Regions from separate parts of the Halomonas sp. SIMBA_159 genome, predicted to be linked through region 2. Evidence: predicted binding sites of a transcription regulator. Region 2 holds the regulator's gene; the other holds the start of a gene.
What was found. Region 2 encodes LexA, which represses DNA repair genes until DNA is damaged. Its sites were predicted from a motif close to TACTGTNTANNTANACAGTA; they were not measured.
Positions count from the first base shown of each region.

Region 1: a site for LexA is predicted at 1,359-1,378, ahead of dinB (DNA polymerase IV). Genes of this name have one in related genera too.

Region 1 is NZ_JAWJBT010000002.1:181,883-185,293, reverse strand. Features, by position in the region: gene R0J87_RS02130 (alpha/beta fold hydrolase) at 1-184, opposite strand, end outside; gene dinB (DNA polymerase IV) at 289-1,335, opposite strand; gene R0J87_RS02120 (protein adenylyltransferase SelO) at 1,519-2,997, opposite strand; gene R0J87_RS02115 (DNA-3-methyladenine glycosylase) at 3,068-3,411, shown strand, end outside.
Region 2 is NZ_JAWJBT010000026.1:13,937-17,347, reverse strand. Features, by position in the region: gene nagZ (beta-N-acetylhexosaminidase) at 1-103, opposite strand, end outside; gene R0J87_RS15955 (L,D-transpeptidase family protein) at 188-703, opposite strand; gene R0J87_RS15950 (TetR/AcrR family transcriptional regulator) at 681-1,358, opposite strand; gene lexA (transcriptional repressor LexA) at 1,586-2,269, shown strand; gene R0J87_RS15940 (energy-coupling factor ABC transporter permease) at 2,285-2,956, opposite strand; gene purU (formyltetrahydrofolate deformylase) at 2,975-3,411, opposite strand, start outside.

The DNA of each region.
Region 1 (3,411 bases), on a different contig from region 2:
GTTCATCCACCAAATTGCCCCAGTTGTGGTTCACCGGGTAATCCGGGTGGTGGCCCAGGCGGTCTAGCGGGTGTAAATCGAACGACTCTGCCAACGGGTCTAACAGGCTGCGGTAGCTCAAGCCGGGAAAGCCGTTGGCATGGGCAAACACTAAACGGGGGCGTTGGATGGCATCGGCAGGCATAGCAGGCTCGCGGTTAGGCTAACGGGAAGAAGCGCTATCTATCATACGTCTGTTTTAACGCGAGCACGGAAACCCGTCAATCCACCCAAGGGTTAACAGGCTAATTAAAACAGCGAGAGCTGCTGGGCAGCGGTCTCTTCCGCCAAGCGGTAGCCGACACCCAGCAGGCGCACGGGGCGCTCGCCCCTTGCCCAGCCCACGTTAAGCAAGGTTTCAAACTGTTCCAAGTTAGGAGCAGGGTCGGCGTGTTCGACGGTGGTTTGGGTGAAGTCGTTGAATTTGACCTTCACCATCACCCCGCGCACGGCGGGTGCCGGGTCTAGGCGAGCGTAGCGGCGTTCTAAATCGCTAATCAGCTCGGGGAGCTGGCGGCGGCAGGCTTCCAGGGTGGGTAAATCTTGAGAGTAGGTTAGCTCGGTGCTGATTGATTTACGCTCGCGGTGAGTTTTGACCGGGCGCTCATCCCGCCCGTGGCTGAGTTCATGCAGGCGATGGCCAAAGCGGCCAAAGCGCTCCACCAGCTCGGTCAGTGGCCGTGCGCGCAGATCCGCGCCGGTCTGAATGCCCAGCTCCGCCAGCTTTTCAGCGGTGCGCGGCCCTACGCCGTGGATCTTTTTCACCGGAAGCTGCTGCACGAAGGCGTCTATATCGTCTGGCGTGATGACAAACAGCCCATCGGGCTTGCGCCAGTCACTAGCAATCTTGGCGAGAAACTTGTTGGGTGCCACACCCGCCGAGACGGTAATGCCCACTTCCTGCTTCACCCGATGGCGAATGGCTTCGGCCATACGGGTGGCGCTGCCGTGGTGGAGCGTGACCTCCGAAACATCCAGAAAGGCTTCATCCAGCGAGAGCGGCTCGATCAGTTCGGTCACATCTCGGTAGATAGCAAACACCTGGCGGGCAACATCTTTGTACTTCGCCATATCGCCACGAATCACCGTGAGGTGGGGGCAGCGTTTGAGCGCCTGAGCCATGGGCATGGCGGAGTGGATGCCAAACTTGCGCGCAGGGTAGTTGCAGGTGGCGACCACCCCGCGCTGCTCCACACTGCCGCCAATGGCAATGGGGATATCAGTTAACGCGGGGTTATCGCGCATCTCTACCGCCGCATAGAAGCAGTCACAGTCGCAGTGGATAATTTTGCGCACAGGCCGACCTTGCCTCCCCCCTTACCTGTAAAAAAGCACAGTTTATCACAGGGTGTGCTACAGCGCTGATGCGCAGCAAAACCCTAGGCGGGGGCGCTGTGAATCCCTCCCTGGACGCTACTTTCGCCATCCATGGCGAAAGACCCCCGCTACGGGTTTTCCGCCCATACTCGCCGGTCTAAATCACGTACCACAAAAGGTGCGCAACACCTGTTCGCTTTCCGTGGCCGGGGCGGCCAAGCGGCGCGCTTCTTCGGATTCATCAAAGGGCTGCGTGACCGCCGCGAGCAGCGTGTGGAAAGGCGCGAAATCGCCTTCTACCGCCGCATCGATGACCTCTTGAATGCGGTGGTTGCGGGGAATCACCACTGGGTTGGCGTGGCGCATGGCCTCTAGGCGTTCACTCTGCTGGCTCGCTTGCTGGGCGTTTTCCCACTCGGCCAGCCAAGCGGTAAGGCCATCAGGCTGAGTGGTCAGCGCTAGCAGCGCCTCTTTGTGGGAATGGGCTGACGAGTCCTTTCTCAGCGCTTGCGCATAGTGCGTTAGCGCGTCGAACGTCGCGGTCATATCCATGCGGCCTTGATGCATATGAATTTCCAGCGCTTCCATCAGCGGCGCGGCGTGGTCGCTTTCTGGGGCAAGGCCCAGCTTGTTAGCTTGCAGGCGGCGCTGCTCGGCGCTAAAGCGGGAGGTAAAACCGCGAAGCACTTCGGTGGCCTGCTCTACCACGGCATCGCCCTCTTCCCGCATGAGCGGCAGCAAGGTTTCGGCAAAGCGGGCCAGGTTCCATTGGGCAATGCCCGGCTGATTGTTGAAGGCGTAGCGCCTGCCCTGGTCAATAGAGCTGTACACCTTCTGTGGGTCGAACTGTTCCATAAAGGCGCAGGGGCCGTAATCGATGGTCTCACCGGCAATGCTGCAGTTGTCGGTGTTCATCACGCCATGAATAAAGCCCAGGCTCATCCAACGCGCCACCAGCGTCGCTTGGCGGGCGGTCACCGCTTCTAACAGCGCAAGGTACGGATCGTCAGCGTTGGCCGCTTCTGGGTAGTGGCGGGTAATCACATGATCGGCCAGCGCTTTGAGCGCGCTTTCATCGCGGCGAACGGCGGCAAACTGGAATGTACCCACGCGAATATGGCTGCTCGCTACGCGGGTAAGCACGGCCCCCGGCTCGGCCATTTGGCGCACCACGCGCTCGCCCGTAGCGACGGCAGCCAAGGCGCGAGTGGTAGGCACACCCACGGCGGCCATAAATTCACTCACCAGATATTCCCGCAGCACCGGGCCAAGGGGCGAACGGCCATCGCCACCGCGAGAAAACGGCGTGCGGCCGCTTCCTTTTAGCTGCACATCACGGCGCAGGCCCTGCTGGTCCACCACTTCGCCCAACAGCAGCGCGCGGCCATCGCCTAGCTGCGGCACGAAGTTGCCGAACTGGTGCCCGGCGTAACCCAGCGCTTTAGGCTCGGCACCCGGCGGCAGCTGGTTACCGCTGAACCACTGGGCCAGCGTGACGTCGTCGGGCTGGGTTTGCATACCTAGCTCCGCGGCCAGGGCATCGTTAAACGCGATCAGGCTGGGCTGTGCCACGGGCGTAGGCTGGCAGGCCACCCATAGGGGCTCTGGCAGCGTGGCAAACTGGTGTTCAAAGGTCAGCACGGGCAACTCCGCTTTTCAATTAATGGCCTACAGAATACCCTAGCAGCTTACTCAAGTAATTGGCGATAGCATGCCGCATAGAGACGCGTTAACCCCTGTTACGTTACCGATTGAGCAAGAGGCGCTCACGCCCCTGCCCCAGGCCTTCTACAACCGCGATACGCTGGAAGTGGCCCGAGACCTGCTGGGCTGCTGGCTAGTGCGCCAGCTCGATGGCGAGTTAATGGCCGCGCGCATTGTGGAAACCGAGGCCTACCGTGGCTCGGAAGATTCCGCCTGCCATGCCCACCGGCGCAGAACCCCGCGCACCGAGGCGATGTTTGGCCCACCTGGCCACGCCTACGTCTATTTGGTGTACGGCATGCACTGGCTGCTGAATGTGGTCACCCAGCCGGAAGGCAACCCCTGCGCGGT
Region 2 (3,411 bases):
AAATAACGCCACCCACCGCAGGGTCTTTGAGCAATCGCTTTTCAGCGCTAGATAATTGCGGCCCTTCTAGGTCAAGCATGACCGGGCCAATGGGTTGCGTCATGGTGGTGAGTCCGACAAAAAGGGCGCCATTCTAGACTAACCGCTTAGCGTGTCAAAATTCTGGCAGGACGCCCGATAAATGGTCTTAGTGCAGCCAGACCGGCGTACCAGGCTGGGCATGATCAAACAAATAGTGCAAATCGTCATTACGCAAACGAATGCAGCCGTGTGAGGCCGCCACGCCCATAGGCTGATCGGGAGGCGTTCCGTGTAGATAAATATAGCGCCGCTGTGAGTCGACATCGCCACCACGATTCACGCCGCACTCTAGCCCGCAGAGCCACAGAATACGTGTCAAAATCCAATCGCGTTTAGGGAAGCGGCTAGCTAACTCGGGCGAAAACACCTCTTCTGTCCATCGGCGGCCGCGAAACACCGCATTATCTGGCAAGCCTTTGCCGATAGCGGCACGCACATAGTGCCAGCCTAACGGTGTCTGGCCACTGCCCTCCTGCTGTCCTACCCCTGCAAGCCCAGTGGACACATCACACTCATAGCGCACCTCTCTCCCCTGCCAGCAGCGCAGCCGCTGCTGCTGGGTGTCGATTTCAATCCACTCTGAATGGGTAGGCGGTAATTCAGCTAGCCTGGGCGTTTCCATGGTGTCCCTCTTCAACAGCAGCCGGTAACGGGGCGCTCATCGCCGCCACCACCACTGGGCGCAGTCGCCTAATAAGGTCGCGCACCGTTACCTGCTCTTGGTAATCCTTGGCAGCGATATCGCGGAGAGCATCCAGTCCTGATAGCGTAAATATCACCGTGCCTAACATAAAGTGTAGCCGCCAAAAACGCTCAGCGTCCGGCAGCTCTGGCGTGGCTTTACGTACAAGCTCGGTGAACCGGGTAAATACGTCACCATACTGCTGCTGAATGTAACGACGCAGATGCCCCTGCGCTTGGCTGTACGCCAACCCCAATAAGCGCATAAATACTTTCAGGCTATTGCGCTCTGCAGGCACCGCCAGCACGGTAGTCGCCATTGTTTCTAACAGCACTTCCAGTGGAATAGGCGTGCCCTGGTAGCGCGCTTCTAACTCATCTAAAGCGGTATGAAAGCGTGCAGAGAAAGGATCCAGGTAGCGGGCAAAGACGGCTTGAATCAGCGCTTTTTTGGAACCAAAGTGATAGTTCACTGCGGCTAAATTGACCCGCGCTTTGCTGGTGATATTGCGCAGCGACGTTTCGGCAAAGCCTCGCTCTGCAAATAGCACCTCTGCAGTATCTAAAATACGCGTTACCGTATCCGATTGGGCCATAGCGCCCTCCAAAAACAGGTGTTTAAAACATGCCTGAATACTATTCCATAACCCCTGTTGGCTCAATCTCTTATCCAACAGGCTAACAGGGTTGATCCAGACAGGAGTGGCTGTCCAAGTTGGGTGCAACTCGCCATGTACTGGATAGAGCAACATACTGTATACTTAAACACATACTGATTAAGCCGACATGTAGCTACTGTCTTTTCACTGTTTTGGAGTATGGTATGTCGCGTCCACTTACAGCTCGTCAACAGCACGTTTTTGATTTTATTGTGAAGACCATGGGTGAACTAGGCTACCCGCCCACCCGCGCTGAAATTGCCAAAGCGTTGGGGTTCCGTTCGCCTAACGCAGCAGAAGAGCATCTGCGTGCGCTAGAGCGCAAAGGCGCTATCCGGATTATCCGTAATACGTCACGCGGCATCCGCCTGCCAAATCAGGAGCCACAAGAGCTGACTGAAACGCCGGCAACAGCGCAAGCGCCAGCGACCACTACGGAAGCCCTGCCCAACGGATTACCTGTTATTGGTGAAGTGGCCGCTGGCAGCCCCATTTTGGCAGCTGAGCACATTGATCGTTACTGCCCGCTGCCTGCGGAGTACTTCACGCCTAAAGCCGACTACCTATTACGCGTTCGCGGCCTCTCAATGAAAGACGTGGGTATACTGGAAGGCGACCTTCTGGCCGTGCATCGCACCGACCGGGTACGCGACGGTCAAATCGTAGTCGCACGCTTGGAAGACGAAGTTACTGTCAAGCGTTTTAAACGCCAGGGGCATCAAGTGACCTTGCTTGCTGAAAACGCTGATTTCGCCCCCATTGAAATCGATTTGCGCACTCAGCAGCTCGATATTGAAGGAGTAGGCGTGGGCGTAATTCGAGGCGGGAACGGGCAGGCACTTGGCTAACGGCCCACCCAAACGCTATTGCATATCGATATAGCGATGATCATTAAAGGTGGCCACCCAACCTGGGTGGTACACCAAGAGAATACTCAGCAGCATGCCGGTAATAAACGCTTCTGACGGCATCAACAGTGGCAAAAAACGGGCATACTCTTGGGCAAGATAGACCGCTTCAGGGTCAGTGCCCGCCAGCATAATTAACGCCACCGCTGCAAGCCCTCCACCAAGCGTTGCCAACGCCGCGCCGAAAAACCCGCAGGCAAAGAGAAACACCATCAGGTTATCGGGCAAACGACGGTCAACAATGCGCCATACCACACCCGTGATGAGTGCAGGCACAATGCCGGTGACCAGCACGTTAGCCCCTAGCAACATCCACTCGTTTCTACCCACTAACACCATGGCGACATTGATCATCACATTGCTGATCAACGCCAACGGCATTTTAAAGACCAGCGTCATCAGCACGGTAAACACCAAGTGCAGTGTCAGCCAATCGACGGCTTGAGCACGCAGCTGCCACATCAGCAGAACCGCCAAGGTGGCCGCCATCCAACGATGCTGTAACGCTGTATCGTCAAGCAGCGGCTGCCAGGGGCGCAGGCATAAGCACCAAACAATCACACCCAGTGAAAGTAGCCATGTAAGGACTAATGCCCACGGTGCTAACACGCTTTGTGCAAATGACATAGCGCCCCCAGTAGTGGCTTAACTAAAGACAACCGTCTTGTTACCGTGAATCAAGACACGGTCTTCCAAGTGCCAACGTAACCCACGAGCCAATACGGCTTTCTCCACATCCCGGCCAAAACGCACTAAATCGGTAGGCGTATGGCAGTGGCTGACACGGTGAATATCCTGCTCAATGATGGGGCCCGCATCCAGCTCTTCAGTCACGTAGTGACACGTCGCACCAATGAGCTTCACGCCACGCTCGTAGGCTTGATGATACGGTTTGGCACCGGCAAAGGAAGGCAAGAAGCTGTGATGAATATTAATCACACGCCCGGCGTAACGCTCGCATAGCGAGGGTGGCAAAATTTGCATATAGCGCGCCAGCACAACGCAATCTGCGCGGGCATTATCGATCTGCTCTTGCACCTGCTCGAAGGCTTTCTGCTTATTGGCAGGGTCCACCGGCACAT